DNA from 3 places in the Neobacillus niacini genome. Region 3 is predicted to be linked to each of the others. Evidence: predicted binding sites of a transcription regulator. Region 3 holds the regulator's gene; each other region holds the start of a gene.
The links. Region 3 encodes Rex, which represses fermentation and respiration genes when NADH is low (regulators of the CRP and FNR family bind a similar motif). Its sites were predicted from a motif close to TTGTGAAATATTTCACAA; they were not measured.
Positions count from the first base shown of each region.

Region 1: the regulator Rex is predicted to act here: its motif matches at 1,603-1,620, upstream of ACN6MT_RS25870 (hemerythrin domain-containing protein).
Region 2: the regulator Rex is predicted to act here: its motif matches at 866-883, upstream of ACN6MT_RS16345 (DUF438 domain-containing protein).

Region 1 is NZ_CP183883.1:5,282,138-5,286,637, forward strand. Features, by position in the region: gene ACN6MT_RS25865 (MFS transporter) at 1-995, shown strand, start outside; gene ACN6MT_RS25870 (hemerythrin domain-containing protein) at 1,022-1,543, opposite strand; gene ACN6MT_RS25875 (hypothetical protein) at 1,750-2,097, shown strand; gene ACN6MT_RS25880 (ferredoxin family protein) at 2,224-2,508, opposite strand; gene ACN6MT_RS25885 (FAD-dependent oxidoreductase) at 2,508-3,803, opposite strand; gene ACN6MT_RS25890 (electron transfer flavoprotein subunit alpha/FixB family protein) at 3,787-4,500, opposite strand, start outside.
Region 2 is NZ_CP183883.1:3,307,678-3,312,177, forward strand. Features, by position in the region: gene ACN6MT_RS16340 (ring-cleaving dioxygenase) at 1-703, opposite strand, end outside; gene ACN6MT_RS16345 (DUF438 domain-containing protein) at 1,008-2,228, shown strand; rRNA gene ACN6MT_RS16350 (16S ribosomal RNA) at 2,585-4,183, shown strand; rRNA gene ACN6MT_RS16355 (23S ribosomal RNA) at 4,373-4,500, shown strand, end outside.
Region 3 is NZ_CP183883.1:585,940-593,479, forward strand. Features, by position in the region: gene ACN6MT_RS02575 (CPBP family intramembrane glutamic endopeptidase) at 222-944, shown strand; gene ACN6MT_RS02580 (YdiK family protein) at 941-1,141, shown strand; gene ACN6MT_RS02585 (redox-sensing transcriptional repressor Rex) at 1,188-1,841, opposite strand; gene moaC (cyclic pyranopterin monophosphate synthase MoaC) at 1,873-2,370, opposite strand; gene ACN6MT_RS02595 (ABC-F family ATP-binding cassette domain-containing protein) at 2,557-4,476, shown strand; gene ACN6MT_RS02600 (Gmad2 immunoglobulin-like domain-containing protein) at 4,510-5,016, opposite strand; gene tsaD (tRNA (adenosine(37)-N6)-threonylcarbamoyltransferase complex transferase subunit TsaD) at 5,534-6,556, opposite strand; gene rimI (ribosomal protein S18-alanine N-acetyltransferase) at 6,553-7,002, opposite strand; gene tsaB (tRNA (adenosine(37)-N6)-threonylcarbamoyltransferase complex dimerization subunit type 1 TsaB) at 7,015-7,540, opposite strand, start outside.

The DNA of each region.
Region 1 (4,500 bases), 1.3 Mb from region 3:
AAAAACCAATGCCCTTTGCTTTACCAATAGGACTTTCCTTAACTCTTTGCGGAGTTCTTGGATTAGCATTTGCACCTTCATTTGGTTTAATCGTTTTGTCAGTCATTTTCATTGGCTTTGGGTCTGCCGTATTTCATCCGGAAGGCTCTAGGGTAGCTTATATGGCTGCAGGCAGTAGAAGAGGGCTTGCACAATCGATATATCAAGTTGGCGGAAATACGGGGCAGGCATTAGCTCCGCTTATTACCGCGCTAATCCTTGTACCACTAGGACAGAAAGGAGCTTCATGGTTTTCGCTAGTGGCAGCATTGGCAGTATTGTTACTACTCTATATTGCTAATTGGTATAGACAGAGATTAGTTGAAAATCTTTCTTTCATAAAGAAGGAAAATCCAACCGCAGGTAAAAATATTGGTCTAACAAAAAAAGTTAAACAGTCTTTATTTTTAATTCTTTTACTTATATTTGCAAGATCATGGTATATATCAGGGATGACTAATTTTTACGCTTTCTTTGCCATTGAAAAATACTCCCTCACAATTAAGGAATCACAGCTTTTCCTCTTTGCCTTTTTAATTGCCGGAGCATTTGGTACGTTTTTTGGCGGTCCGCTGGCTGACCGGTTCGGGAAGAAAAAATTAATATCTGTTTCGTTGTTACTGACTATACCATTTTCCATACTTATTCCTTTTGTACCATCTTTTATTGCATTTATCTTTCTAACTCTCACCGGATTTATTTTAATGACCAATTTTTCAGTTACTGTCGTTTTTGCACAAGAGCTAGTACCAGGGAAAATCGGAACAATGTCTGGGTTAACAGTGGGACTCGCCTTTGGTATGGGGGCTATCGGTTCAGTAGGACTGGGATATATAGCAGATTTATTTAGTATGTCAGTCATGGTTTCTTCGATTGGATTTCTGCCATTGCTGGGATTATTGGCTTTCCTCCTTCCAAGTGATCAAATGGTCCGAGAATGGAATCAAGAGGAATAGAAAAGGATGGGCTCTAGTACCCATCCTTAATTTATCTCCTGTATTCTGCAGCTTAACTCTTCTTTTTCATCTTCTGAAAGCATCCGTTCTGCCATAGGGAAAAGGACATTTTCTTCTTTTGCAAAATGCTCGGTTAAGATAAAGTACGCATTCTTTACTAAGTCACTTAAGTTTTTCTTTTCTAGGTCTGTTTTACTGCTGCCGGCTTTCTCCAGGAATTCGTGAATTTTTGCCTTAGCCTGATCATGTTCATATTCCATAACTGCAATAGGTCCAGATGTTGTGCCTATATATACACCCATCATTGGAAATAGAACCCCTTCTTCTCGTTCTGAATGCGGATCAAGCGCTGCCTTAAATTCATGAACCTTGATAATCAATTCTTCAAATATATTTTCAATACCAGAATCTTCTTGGATTTGCTTAGTTAAATTAAATAATCCCTCTAATTGTGCTAATAACGGAGGATGCTCTGACTTCAATTGACGAAGCCCTTTACTAAGTTCTACCGGGGAAGTTCCTCCAAAACTACTCATACAGCCGCTCATCTACAAACACCTCTTTTTAAAAATCTTATCTTTAGTATAAGAGTTGGTTTCAATAATTGTTGTGACACCCATCACATGATGACAAAGAATTAAAGTACTAATAATGGCAATCACTAAAGTTTTCGAAAAATTTTAACATTTTTGATCAAAAAATCTTAAAAACTATCATATAATATAGTTAGAACCTAAAAGGGAGGGCTAAAATCTTGAAAACCCCTAATTATCATGACTTTTATCAAAAGGCATTAATTCCAATTGGTTTTAACGACCTGCTGGCACTTAAAGAATTGAGTTCTTATGAAAATGATTCACCTTTCACCCACTGGCTCATTGCAGTTGAAGGAGAACAGCTCTCGCAGCCAAGGATTTTCTATCATTGGAAAGTATGTATCTATCCTTCAAATTGTGACGGTGATTTGAATTGGAAAAAACCATTCTATTGTTCTCGAACTATGATATCGATGGACAGTGCTCACGAGCTTGCCTGTTCTCTAGTTTCTGCGAGTAAACAAGATCAACTTTCCATTTTAAACCTACAAGAGAAAATCAGTTAGACCACAAAAAATATCCCCCTTCTGCTTCACCTTCTTTTTAACCTCACTTGTGAAAAAAACCACATATAGTGTTAATAAATAATTAAAAAAGTGCTGCCGGCTTTCGCAAGCAACACTTCAACTTTATTATGCTAATCTAAATACGATTCCATGTCCGCCTTTTGGATATTCCCATTTAATATTTTGGTACGGGCAGCCGATCCGGCAGCTGCCGCATTCGTGGCACCCTTCATATCCAACCTGCATCCGTAATCCTTCCCATTTATATACCTCAGCCGGGCAGAAGATGGTGCAAATTTTATCAGGGCATTTTGTCATACAAATATCATTGTCCATAACAGTAAGATGGGATTTCGTATCAGCTTTAAAACGAAGAAGGTACTGTTTTTCTTCGATATTCTTAGTTGACATTATTTCACCGCCTTCCAAGCACGATAGATATCTTGTATTACTTTAATCGTTCCTCTTTCCGCTGTTACACTCTTCATGATTTCTTTTTGTTTATCACGTTTTGGAGTTCCATCCACCGTAAAGAATTTACTCATTGCTTTGTTCATCATCGGTACATATTCTTTAAAGTATTGTGGATTATTCTCAAAGGTATGTGTGGCATCCTTATATTTCTCTAAATCTTTGATTATGAAACTATCATAAAGCTTCTGACGATAGATATTTAAAGTGGACTCAGAAAAGTCCCCACGGTGATGCGCCTCAATAACAGATTCAGCAGCCAATAAACCAGAATGCATTGCCATGTTCGAACCTTCACGATGGATTGCGTTAACAAGCTGTGCAGCGTCTCCAACCACCACTACACCGTTTCCAGCTACTTTGGGCACCGAACGGTAGCCTCCCTCTGGAATGAGGTGAGCAAGGTACTCTGCTGATTCTCCACCAGCTAGCATTGGTTTAACCATTGGATGTGTTTTTAAATAGTCTAGAAGGTCATATGGCTTCATCTTTGATTTGATCATACTTGAAAGAGTGGTACCTACTCCAATGTTCAAACTATCCTTATTCGTATATAAAAAGGCCGTTCCTAGATTTCCTTTTGTTGAATCACCGAATATTTCAATGGTACACCCTTGATTATCCTCTAGATTAAAACGATCATTAATTTTTTCCTTTGGTAAGTTAATAACTTCCATTACAGTTAATGCAACTTCATCAGGACGGAATTCTTTATGGAACCCTAACTGCTTTGAGAGAAGGGAATTTACCCCATCTGCCAGTACAACAACATCAGCATAGACCTCTCCATTTGGACGGTCCGTACGGATACCAATAACCTTACCGTTTTCAACAATACATTCAGTTACAACTGTTTCATTGATTAACAGTGCCCCTGCTTCCACTGCTTTTTTTGCAAACCACTGATCAAATTGTGCGCGTAATACCGTAAAGTTATTATATGGCTCTACTCCCCATTCAAGTCCTTTATAACCAAATTGAACCACAGACTCCTTATCCATCATCCAAAAACGCTGCTCGATAACAGGCCTTTCTAGGGGCGCCTCTTTCCAAAACTCTGGAATTAACTCTTCCATTTGCTTTCGATACAACACACCGCCCATTACGTTTTTGCTTCCTGGATATTCTCCCCTTTCAATAAGCAACACGTTTAAGCCATTTTGTGCACAGACTAGAGCACAAGAAGTACCAGCAGGTCCTGCCCCAACAACAATGACATCAAATTTTTCTGGCATAGCTCATTTCACCGCCTTTTTCATTTCTCAGCTGTTTAAATTGCTGTATTAATTTAGGGACAATTTCCAATGCGTCGCCTACAATTCCGTATGTGGCAACATCAAATATCGGTGCATTTGGATCCTTATTAATAGCGATGATGAGGTCTGAATTTTTCATGCCTACTACATGCTGGATTGCTCCGGATAAAGCAATCGCAAAGTATATTTTTGGGGTTACGGTTTCACCAGTTTGACCAATTTGCAGTTCATGCGGTAACCATCCTGCTTCAACAACATCCCTTGTACCGCCGACCGTTGCTCCAATCGTATCAGCTAGTTCATAAAGAATTTGGAAGTTTTGGACATCCCCCATTCCTTTTCCCCCACAGACAATAACATGTGCGTCAGCTAAATTTGCCTTTTTTGTTACATCATTCACAATTTGCAGGACTTTTGTGCGCATTTCTTCTTCTCTCAGGGTAATACTTTCCTCAATAATTTTACCTGTTCTTCCTGTATCTGGCTCAAGGGCCTTCATTACTTTAGGTCTTACAGTCGCCATTTGCGGTCGATGCTTTTTACAGAGAATTGTAGCCATAATATTACCGCCAAATGCAGGACGGCTAGCTTCCAGCAAACGGTTATCCACATCAACATCAAGCATGGTGGTATCTGCAGTTAAACCAGTTACCAAATCAGTTGCCACTGCACTCGC
Region 2 (4,500 bases), 2.7 Mb from region 3:
AAACTGAACGATCTTCAACCCGGAATGCTGCATGGTGAACCGTTCCGAATCCTTGTCGCGCCTGCGGTAGAACCGCATTGTATTCAACTACTACCTGTGCTCCACTCCCACCTTCGCCTACATCGAATAAATGAAAGGCTCCTTCTTGAGCAATCTCTTTAAAAAACAGTACTTTTTCCATCATTTCTTTAAAGTAATCAAAATTAGCAATTCGTACAAAAATTGGACCTAACCCGGTTATCGCATACTCCAAAGGAACTGGACCATTTTGCCAAGGTACGCCTGCCGCAACTCCTTCATTATTTTCATCTGAGATCAATTGGTATTGTTGATCATCAAAATCAACAAAAGAAAGTGTTTTTTTACCAAATTGCACTTTAATTCCAGCATGGGTTATGTTCAATCGGTCAAAACGCTTCACCCAATAATCAATTGCTGCGTCACTAGGCACACGGAAGGATGTTTTTGAGATTTCATTTGTTCCATGAACACCCTTAGGAATTCCAGGAAAATCAAAAAATGTCATATCGGTTCCTGGGCTACCTGTGTCGTCAGCGAAAAATAAGTGATAGGTTTGAATATCATCTTGATTTACTGTTTTCTTAACAAGGCGCATCCCTAATACATAAGTGAAAAATTCATAATTCTTCTCGGCGCTGCTTGTTATCGCAGTTACATGGTGTATCCCTTTTAAGTGGTTCAAGCTTATTCCTCCAAATAGTATCTTTTCGTTTGTTTTTCCTTTTAAAGTCCAATACACTCCAAAGGTAAGGATGATAACTGATATCTTGAAGTTGTTTATCTTTAATTCGAGATAAATATAACATGGATAAATACTACTGTCAATTTCTCTGTTTAAAATTCGTTCTTAAATTTATCACATTTATAAAGTTTATTTCTGTACCAATGATGTTAATCACAAACAGATTTTTTAAAAGGTGTTATTTTATGTATGAGATTCATTATCAATATCATTTAAACAGAGCAACTAGCGAAGGAGAATACTAATGAGTGAAATAATTAATAACCGTGAACAACAAACGACAACTACAAATAAACGACAAGCGATATTAAAACAAATTTTTAAAGATCTCCATGCCGGAAAAAATGTTAAAGAAGTAAAAGCACATTTTGATGCGTTTATCGGAAAAATTACCATAGATGAAATCTCGCAATTACAGCATGATTTTGGAGATCTTTCAGTAGAGGAAATGCACCGGTTACATGCTAAGCATACTGAAATTTTTAAAGGAGCAATCGAAGAGGTAGAAAAAATGAATAAGCCAGAGGAACAACCAGGCCATCCGATACACACCTTTAAATTGGAAAATAATGAATTAGAAAACTTGGTAAATAATCAACTTAAAGTCCATCTGGACCAGTTTGAGTTGGAAGATAGTCAAGAAAACGTACTTTCCCTTTTAGAAGATATCAATTTACTGCTCGATATCGATAAACACTATAGCAGGAAAGAGAATTTAATATTCCCTTATTTAGAAACATACGGCATATATGGTCCAACAAACAATATGTGGCGGATAAATGACTTCATCCGTGATGCTATAAAAGACGCACGGAAAAAATTAGCTTCTTATAATGGGGACAAACATGCCGTAATTGAAGTTATAAATTTTGTCATACAAGAAGTTATTACCATGATCTACAGAGAAGAAAACATTCTTTTCCCGATGGCATTGAACAATTTTACAGAAGATGAATGGGTTAAAATTGCACGGGAAAGTGATGAAATTGGATATTGCCTAATTGCGCCTACAGAGGTTTGGAAGCCTGAAAGACATGCGTTGGATGAGAAAGCCATCTCAGAAGGGTACATTAAGATGGAAACAGGATTATTATCATTAAAGCAACTAGAACTGCTATTAAACCATTTACCGGTAGATATCACGTTCATTGATCAAGATGATGTGGTCCGTTATTTCTCTCATGGAAAAGAAAGAATTTTTGCTCGTACAAAGGCGGTTATAGGTCGGACCGTTCAAAACTGCCATCCACCAAGAAGTGTACATGTAGTGGAGGAACTGTTAGCTGACTTTAAAGCAGGCAGGAAAGATACAGAAGATTTCTGGATTAAGTTCCGTGATAAATATGTATATATTCGCTATTTTGCTGTTAGGGATGAAAATGGCGTATATATAGGTACACTTGAATTTACACAAAATATTAATCCAATCAAAGCGATTGAAGGGGAAAAAAGGATAATGTCATAATGAAAGAGCAAAAAGGGCGCGTGGGATCTCCCCGCGTTCTTTTAAATCTCAAGTCTATGCTTACATTTGCATATATAATATAAATTTAGTGTTTAAAGGTTGACTTGGAAAATATTACTATTGAATCGGATGCGATTGAGGTGTTATTATATAAAAGTTCCCTTCGAGAGCAAGTCAATAATTAGAAAAAAAACGATTAATATTGACTTCCATGAAGTGAATATAGTATTATATTTCATGTTGCTATTAACCTAGCAAATTTGTTCTTTGAAAACTAAACAAACAAGAACGTTAACAAAAAATATTAGTTTCTTCTATTAGAAACTAGCCAACGTAACAAATGAGCTAAATCAACTTTCTTGGAGAGTTTGATCCTGGCTCAGGACGAACGCTGGCGGCGTGCCTAATACATGCAAGTCGAGCGAATCTTGAGGTGCTTGCACCTCTTGGTTAGCGGCGGACGGGTGAGTAACACGTGGGCAACCTGCCTGTAAGACTGGGATAACTTCGGGAAACCGGAGCTAATACCGGATAATCCTTTTCCTCTCATGAGGGAAAGTTGAAAGTCGGTTTACGCTGACACTTACAGATGGGCCCGCGGCGCATTAGTTAGTTGGTGAGGTAACGGCTCACCAAGGCGACGATGCGTAGCCGACCTGAGAGGGTGATCGGCCACACTGGGACTGAGACACGGCCCAGACTCCTACGGGAGGCAGCAGTAGGGAATCTTCCGCAATGGACGAAAGTCTGACGGAGCAACGCCGCGTGAGCGATGAAGGCCTTCGGGTCGTAAAGCTCTGTTGTTAGGGAAGAACAAGTACCGGAGTAACTGCCGGTACCTTGACGGTACCTAACCAGAAAGCCACGGCTAACTACGTGCCAGCAGCCGCGGTAATACGTAGGTGGCAAGCGTTGTCCGGAATTATTGGGCGTAAAGCGCGCGCAGGCGGTCCTTTAAGTCTGATGTGAAAGCCCACGGCTCAACCGTGGAGGGTCATTGGAAACTGGGGGACTTGAGTACAGAAGAGGAAAGCGGAATTCCACGTGTAGCGGTGAAATGCGTAGAGATGTGGAGGAACACCAGTGGCGAAGGCGGCTTTCTGGTCTGTAACTGACGCTGAGGCGCGAAAGCGTGGGGAGCAAACAGGATTAGATACCCTGGTAGTCCACGCCGTAAACGATGAGTGCTAAGTGTTAGAGGGTTTCCGCCCTTTAGTGCTGCAGCTAACGCATTAAGCACTCCGCCTGGGGAGTACGGCCGCAAGGCTGAAACTCAAAGGAATTGACGGGGGCCCGCACAAGCGGTGGAGCATGTGGTTTAATTCGAAGCAACGCGAAGAACCTTACCAGGTCTTGACATCCTCTGACACTCCTAGAGATAGGACGTTCCCCTTCGGGGGACAGAGTGACAGGTGGTGCATGGTTGTCGTCAGCTCGTGTCGTGAGATGTTGGGTTAAGTCCCGCAACGAGCGCAACCCTTGATCTTAGTTGCCAGCATTCAGTTGGGCACTCTAAGGTGACTGCCGGTGACAAACCGGAGGAAGGTGGGGATGACGTCAAATCATCATGCCCCTTATGACCTGGGCTACACACGTGCTACAATGGATGGTACAAAGGGCTGCAAGACCGCGAGGTTTAGCCAATCCCATAAAACCATTCTCAGTTCGGATTGCAGGCTGCAACTCGCCTGCATGAAGCCGGAATCGCTAGTAATCGCGGATCAGCATGCCGCGGTGAATACGTTCCCGGGCCTTGTACACACCGCCCGTCACACCACGAGAGTTTGTAACACCCGAAGTCGGTGGGGTAACCTGGGGCAAAACTTAACCTCTTATTAGAATTATAGGAAGTTAAGTTTTGCCCTAGGGGCCAGCCGCCTAAGGTGGGACAGATGATTGGGGTGAAGTCGTAACAAGGTAGCCGTATCGGAAGGTGCGGCTGGATCACCTCCTTTCTAAGGATAATGCAGTCCTTGTGGACTGATAAAAACGTTGATGGTTACTTGTTTGTTTAGTTTTGAGAGTGCAATCTCTCTATCAAATTCGTTCTTTGAAAACTAGATAATCGTAAGAAGAAGTCAAAGTAAAACCGAGAATCGCCACATTAGTTTTTCTCTCTTATTTATTAAGAGTATAACCATTTAGGTTAAGTTAGAAAGGGCGCACGGTGGATGCCTTGGCACTAGGAGCCGATGAAGGACGGGACTAACACCGATATGCTTCGGGGAGCTGTAAGTAAGCTTTGATCCGGAGATTTCCGAATGGGGGAACC
Region 3 (7,540 bases):
TGCTAACACAATTCTTATAATAATAAATGGAAAAAAATTTTGCAAGTATGAAGCAGTAATTTTTTATAATTTTTTGCAACCTTACAAGTATGTGATTTACAAGCAGGAATATACATAGTTTTTAAAGAGAATCTTTAAAATTGAAACAACCCTGCCATTATTAGTAGAATGAAGAATAGGGTAAAATATTTTCATTAGCTGCCTAAAGGAGATTTATTAATTTGAAAAGGGAATATTGGATTATTTTAATTGTCTATATAGCCATGCAGTTATCAAGCCTAGTAGGAATTCCTGGACTGATGTTCCTATTTGGCTATTTAGGGATGAATCAAGGGCTCGTTGTTCCCTACTGGTTAATTTTCAGCTTCACCCTTGCTCTAATCATCATTTTGTTCGTTTTAAGAACAGAAATGAAGAAATCAGGATTGAATGAAAGGGGCAGTTCCTTTGGCTTTGCCGCCGTCTGGGCTGTATTTGGGGTATTTCTAGCTTTATTCGCACAAGCTCTCGCTGCAAATATTGAACGGCTTATCGGGGTTGAGATGGGCTCAGAAAACACACAGCAAATTCTTACCATCATCGAATCCTTTCCGCTGGCCATCTTAGTAAGTTCGGTAATTGGCCCCATATTAGAGGAAATTGTTTTTCGAAAAATTATTTTCGGTACTCTCCATAAACGACTTAACTTTTTCTTCTCAGCGTTAATCAGTTCTGTTGTTTTTGCCTTAGCCCACATGGAGCCGCATCATATACTGCTCTATTCCGCAATGGGCTTCACTTTTGCATTTCTTTATGTAAAAACAAAACATATCCTTGTACCGATTTTTGCCCATGTTGCGATGAATACATTAGTTGTCGTTATTCAGTCAGTTTATAAAGATGAAATTAATGAAATCATTCGTGAGGCAGAAGCTATTCAAAACTTTATCGGAGGCTTTCTATGAGACGTTCACCCTTGTTTTCCGGGATTATTTATATCGTGCTCGGCTGTTTATTTACTTATTTTGCAATTGAAGATGTCACCCTAAACGGATGGGGGTTCTTCAGTTATCTGCTCGTTATTCTAGCGACTTTCGATTTCGGATCTGGTTTAAGAATGATTTTCTTTTACAATCGGTATAAAGACAAAATAAAAAAATAATCATTTAAAAAGCCTTTTCACTTTTTCATGTGAAAAGGCTTTTCCTTTATTCTTCTATTTCCTCTGTTGGGTAGTGTTTCAGGAAGTAGATAAGTGATTGTAATTCGACGGCCAAATCGATATGATGGACCCTTATGGATGAAGGAACATTTAAACGTGCAGGGGTAAAATTTAATATCGCTTTAATATTGGATTTTACAAGTCGATCTGTAATCACCTGAGCGACTGGAGCAGGTACCGTCAGGATTGCAACATGAATATCATCATTGCTTAATACCTTCTCAAGCTCATCCATATGGTACACGGGTACATCCCGGATTGTCGTTCCCATTTTGTTCGGATCCACATCAAACGCACATTCTATCTTTGTATTATTATTCTTTAAAAAGTTATAATTTAGAAAGGCAGTTCCAAGATTACCTACCCCAATTAACGCTACTTTTGTTAATTCATCTTGATCCAGTGTTTTTCGAAAGAAGGTTAATAGGTAGTTGACATTGTAGCCATATCCCTTTTTCCCTAATGCACCAAAATAAGAAAAATCCCGGCGAATCGTTGCTGAATCCACCTTCACTGCCTCACTTAATTCTGCAGAAGAAACCCTCTGTTTACCTGAAGAGTGAAGATTCTTTAAAAATCGATAATATAAGGGCAGCCGTTTCGCTGTCGCTTGTGGTATTTTCATTGTTTCGTTACTCATACTCTCCCACCCCTCATAAAAAGTTGTTCATTTATCTAACTTGTTCGGTTCGGTGGAAATCCCCATTTTTCCCACCAGTTTTTTCAACCAAATAGGTTTTTCCAATAACCATACCTTTATCTACTGCTTTACACATATCATAAACAGTAAGTGCGCATGTGGAAGCAGCTGTTAACGCTTCCATTTCAACACCTGTATTTCCTTTTGTTTTGACAGCAGCTGAAATATTCAATGTATAAGCGGCATCGTGTTCCTTTTCCCATGAGAATGATATATTAACTCCCGTCAAAGGTATAGGATGGCACATCGGGATTAAATCCCACGTTTTCTTTGCCCCCATTACCGCAGCAACTTGTGCTACTGCAAGAACATCGCCTTTTTTCATTTCATTATTTGTTATTTTATCATATATTTCTTTACTAACCGTAATGCTGGAATGAGCAAGTGCCGTACGAGCCGTTTCTGGCTTATCGCTAACGTCCACCATTTTCGCTCTTCCTTCTTCGTTAAAATGAGTAAATTCAGACATAAACAGTATCCTCCCACAAAATCATACTATATTTTTAACATTTTGTCTGTGAAACTTTGAGCGAATGATGACGAATTTACATTTTTTTCTTTAAGTATTCCTTCTTATTTTCTCCAATGACATCCCACTTTATTGCCGACATTGGTGGAATAAGGTACACTTGTTTTAGTAATAGAGGTGAAAAAAATGATATTATTACAAGTTAATCAACTAGCAAAATACTATGGTGCAGACCTTATTTTATCGAATATAAAATTAGAATTACAAACTCGGGACCGTGTTGCACTTGTCGGGCGTAACGGTGCAGGGAAATCGACATTATTAAAAATTATTGCTGGGCATTTGTCACATGATGGCGGCGAAATTATTAAGCCAAAAGGGGTAAGCATTGGCTATTTGGCCCAGAATACTGGACTAGAATCAAATTTATCGATTTGGGATGAAATGCTGACCGTATTCGAATCACTAAGAGCTATGGAAGCGTCACTTCGACAACTCGAGGTTCAAATGTCAGATCCTGCTGCAATAGCGGACACAAGCAAATACGAGAGAATCCTAAATGAATACGATCAACTACAAGTGAAATTTAAAGAACAAGGCGGTTATCAGTATGAAGCAGATATTCGTTCTATCCTGCACGGATTAAATTTTCACGATAATACTGTAATGATCTCTTCTTTAAGCGGCGGGCAGAAAACGCGCCTTGCCTTAGGGAAACTCCTTTTAACCAAGCCAGATATTTTAATCCTGGACGAGCCTACCAACCATCTTGATATTGATACTCTTTCCTGGCTCGAACAGTATTTACAAGGCTATGACGGGGCGATATTGATCGTTTCACACGACCGCTATTTTCTTGATAAAGTTGTGACACAGGTTTATGAAGTCTCACGTAAGCAAATTCAAAAATTTATCGGTAACTACAGCGCCTATCTTGATCAAAAAGCGGCGAATTATGAACGCGATTTGAAGCTTTATGAGAAGCAGCAGCAGGAGGTCGCTAATCTTCAAGACTTTATCCAGCGTAACCTTGCCCGCGCGTCTACGACGAAACGAGCTCAAAGCCGGCGTAAAAAACTGGAGAAAATGGATTTGATGGACCGTCCTTTAGGTGATGAGAAGTCTGCTACCTTCTCCTTTGAAATTGAGAAACAAACTGGAAATGATGTACTTAGTGTGGACTCCTTAGCAGTTGGTTATGATGGACAAAAAGTATCTGAGAATATTTCATTGCGGGCCTATCGTGGTGAAAGTATTGCCTTAGTTGGTCCTAACGGTATCGGGAAGTCTACGCTTTTAAAAACCATCATCAAAAAACTGCCTGCACTTGCTGGTACCATTCAATATGGTGCAAATCTAGCAATAGGATACTATGACCAGGAACAGGCAGAATTGACCTCTAATAAGCGGGTTCTGAATGAACTTTGGGATGAATGGGCGTTAAAAAATGAAAAAGAAATACGGACAGTCTTAGGTAACTTCCTGTTTTCAGGTGACGATGTATTAAAAATAGTGTCAACATTAAGCGGCGGTGAAAAAGCAAGATTGGCACTAGCCAAATTAATGCTTGAGAAGGCAAACGTTTTAATATTGGACGAGCCTACGAACCATCTGGACCTAGACAGTAAAGAGGTACTTGAAAATGCACTAGTCGACTACCCTGGTACCATTATTTTTGTATCACACGATCGATACTTTATCAATAGAATAGCCACCAAGGTCCTGGAGCTTAGTAAGGATAGCAGCACAGAGTATCTAGGTGACTATGACTATTATTTGGAGAAAAAGCTTGAGGAGGAGGAGCTCAAGGCTTTAGAGAGCGCAAGCGTCGTAAAAAAACAGACCGCTTCCGAAGTTCCAGATAAAAATTCGTATCTTCAAGATAAAGAAAGTAAAAAGCTGGAGCGTCAGCGTAAGAGAAAATTAGAAGAGATAGAATTACGTATAGAAGAGTTGGAGGCACTTATTCAGGATAACGATGAAAAGTTATGCGCGCCTGAAATATTTCAGGACCACGAGAAAGTGCTAGAAATCAATTTAAATAACGAAAAGGCGAAGTCAGAGCTTGAACAGTTAATGGACGAATGGGCTGAACTGGCTGAATAGCCAAATAAGGGCTTGGATAAAGATATCCAACCCTTATTTTATTGGAATCGTTAAAATGTCTGTTTTTGCTCCATCCTTTGCTGAATATACAAATAGCTCAATTGAAACTTTTTCTTTTGTCAAATACTCCTTATCAATAGTAATGTCAAAGTTCCCCCATGCAGGTGCACCCTCTGTTTGATAATTATTTTCAAGCAATATCTCCGTGCCAGAGACAACAGCATATTGAAAAACACCTTCAAACACTCTTGCCTTACCCCTTAGGGACATACTGCCATCCTCCAAGGTTGAAACACTTACCTCCTTAAATACATCATTTCCAAACTGATTATTCTCTTCCTCTTCTTGTATATCCTCTTCAACTGTAACATCTGAGTCTTTCTCCTCATCCTCTGTTACATCAGGTTCTTTTTCACCTTGATCTGTTTCACCCGAATCAGTTCTATTTGGTTCCTTACCATTTTGTGTTTTAGAATCTTGGCTGCAGGCAGTTAAACTAAGAAATAAAACCATTAATAATAGCATTAATTTTGCCTTCATTCTATGCTCCTTTTAAATACATTATTGTTTATTAATTATATTCACCTATTTTAACGTTTTGCATAGCAAAAAATTATCTTACATTTTCACTAACTAATCGACAAATTCCGCGAAAAACCACCAATTTTCTCCTCATGATACCTTTTCCACAACTTTATTAACAATAAAAAACTTAGTGTTTAGGGTCTATTCACACTTTTCCACATTATCCACAGAAAAAACTCTACTTATCCACATTGTCCACAAAATAACGGTGGTTTATCCACATAATTCAGTTAATGCACATATTTCTTGTAAAAGGTTATCCACAAAAATGTAGGTTCTTAACCCCAAAAATTGTGGATTAACCGACAGGCACCTTTATTTCGACTGATTTTTCATCGACATTGCTTTTGTTCACAATCCCGCCTTGATTGTTGCCCAATTTTCCTCGTCTCTATTTTATCGACACAATCCGATCTTAATCGTAACCAATTCTCCAATAAAAAAAGCCCTTCTTATCCAGAAGGACTCTAAACTAATTGTATAATTCAATGTCTAAACCTGGGTTTGCATTTAGTGAGAGGTCAGCGCGAACCCCTTTATCAAACATAATGCTTCCTGCGGCAGCAATCATGGCTGCATTATCTGTACACAAATTTAATGGCGGTATGACCAAATCAATATCAGCTTTTGTTGAAAAGGCTTTTTCAAGCTCTCTTCTAAGACCTTTATTAGCTGCAACACCACCAGCTAATAGCACTTGTTTAACCTTATATTCTTCGGTTGCTTTGACTGTCTTTTTCACCAATACTTCAATAACACTTTCCTGAAAACTTGCGGCAAGGTCCTCTGGTGCGATCGTTTCACCACGCTGCTCAGCATTGTGGACAGTGTTAATAACCGCTGATTTTAATCCGCTAAAGCTGAAATCATATGAACCTTCTTCCAGCCAAGCCCTTGGCAAATTGAGCGTATCGCTGCCCTCTTGAGCCAGCCGGTCAATATGTGGTCCACCAGGATAAGGAAGTTTTAAAGTCCTTGCAACTTTATCATAAGCCTCTCCTGCAGCGTCATCTCTCGTTTCACCAATAACTTCAAAATGCCCCTGCTCCTTCATATAGACTAGCTCCGTGTGACCTCCAGATACCACTAAGGATAGAAGAGGGAAGGTAAGTTCTTTAACTAATCTATTTGCATAAATATGTCCTGCTATATGATGCACAGGAACAAGTGGAATGTTATGGGCAAATGCTAGGGCTTTAGCTGCATTAACACCAATTAACAACGCTCCAACTAAACCTGGCCCTTCTGTTACGGCAATGGCATCCAACTCAGAGAGTGTTATGTCTGCCTCTTTTAAAGCCTCTTCAATGACAATCGTCATTTGTTCAACATGATGACGGGAGGCAATTTCAGGTACGACTCCTCCAAATCGCTTATGACTTTCAATTTGGGAGGCAACCACATTTGCAGCGATCTCTCTGCCATTCTTAATAATAGCTACAGCTGTTTCATCACAGCTCGTTTCAATTCCCATAATCCACTGATCTTTTATCATATATTCACCCACATCACTAATGCATCCTCTTGATTATCTGTATAATAATTTTTCCGGATGCCGCCATTTTGGAATCCTAACTTACGGTAAAGAGATTGTGCAACATTGTTTGTTACCCGTACTTCAAGCGTCATGCTTCTTGTTCCCATATCCTTCGCCACAGTCATCATTTTGCGAAGCAATGCTTCACCGAGCTTTTTGCCTCTATAAGAAGGCAGAATTGCAACATTCGTTATATGTGCTTCATCAATTACTACCCATGCACCAACATAACCAATAATCTTTTGGTCTTCTTCCAAAACGATATAAACTGCAAATTTGTTATTATAAATTTCATTATAAAAAGCTTCTCTGCTCCATGGAGTAGCGAAAGAGGCATGTTCTACCTCTAAAATTTGATCGATATCCTCTTCCTTCATATATCGAAAAACAAAAGAATCTACCATATTTCTTTAATCCTATCCTTTTAAAATTTTCCCATTTGCCTCTAACCACTTCGCCTCTGCCTCTGCTAAACGGATATAGTTAGGAACAAAGGAATGAATGTCTTCCCCTTGTTTATCTTTACCTAATAAAGCCAGCTCCGAAGGACGTGGATTATGCTCCGTAATCGCCGCAAACACTGCCTGGGTGCTTAGTGTTTCTTCTATCACAGCTTGATGAAGCGGCAGGTCGTTCCCAACAAACAGAATCGGTTTGTTTACTTCCTTTAATGTAGCTGCCCAATCAACGGACAAAACTAAGCGGTCTTCTTTAACCGTCGTAAGCTTCCCACTTTGGTATTCATAGAGCCCTGTATAGACTTGTCCTCTTCTCGCATCAATAAGGGGTGATATATACCCATCAAAGTATCTTCCTGCCCCAGCTGCCATAATTTCAATACTAGACACGCCAACCAATGGAATCTTTAAAGACCAAGCCAATGTTTTGGCAATGGTAACGCCAATACGAACGCCAGTATACGACCCTGGACCTTTCGCCACC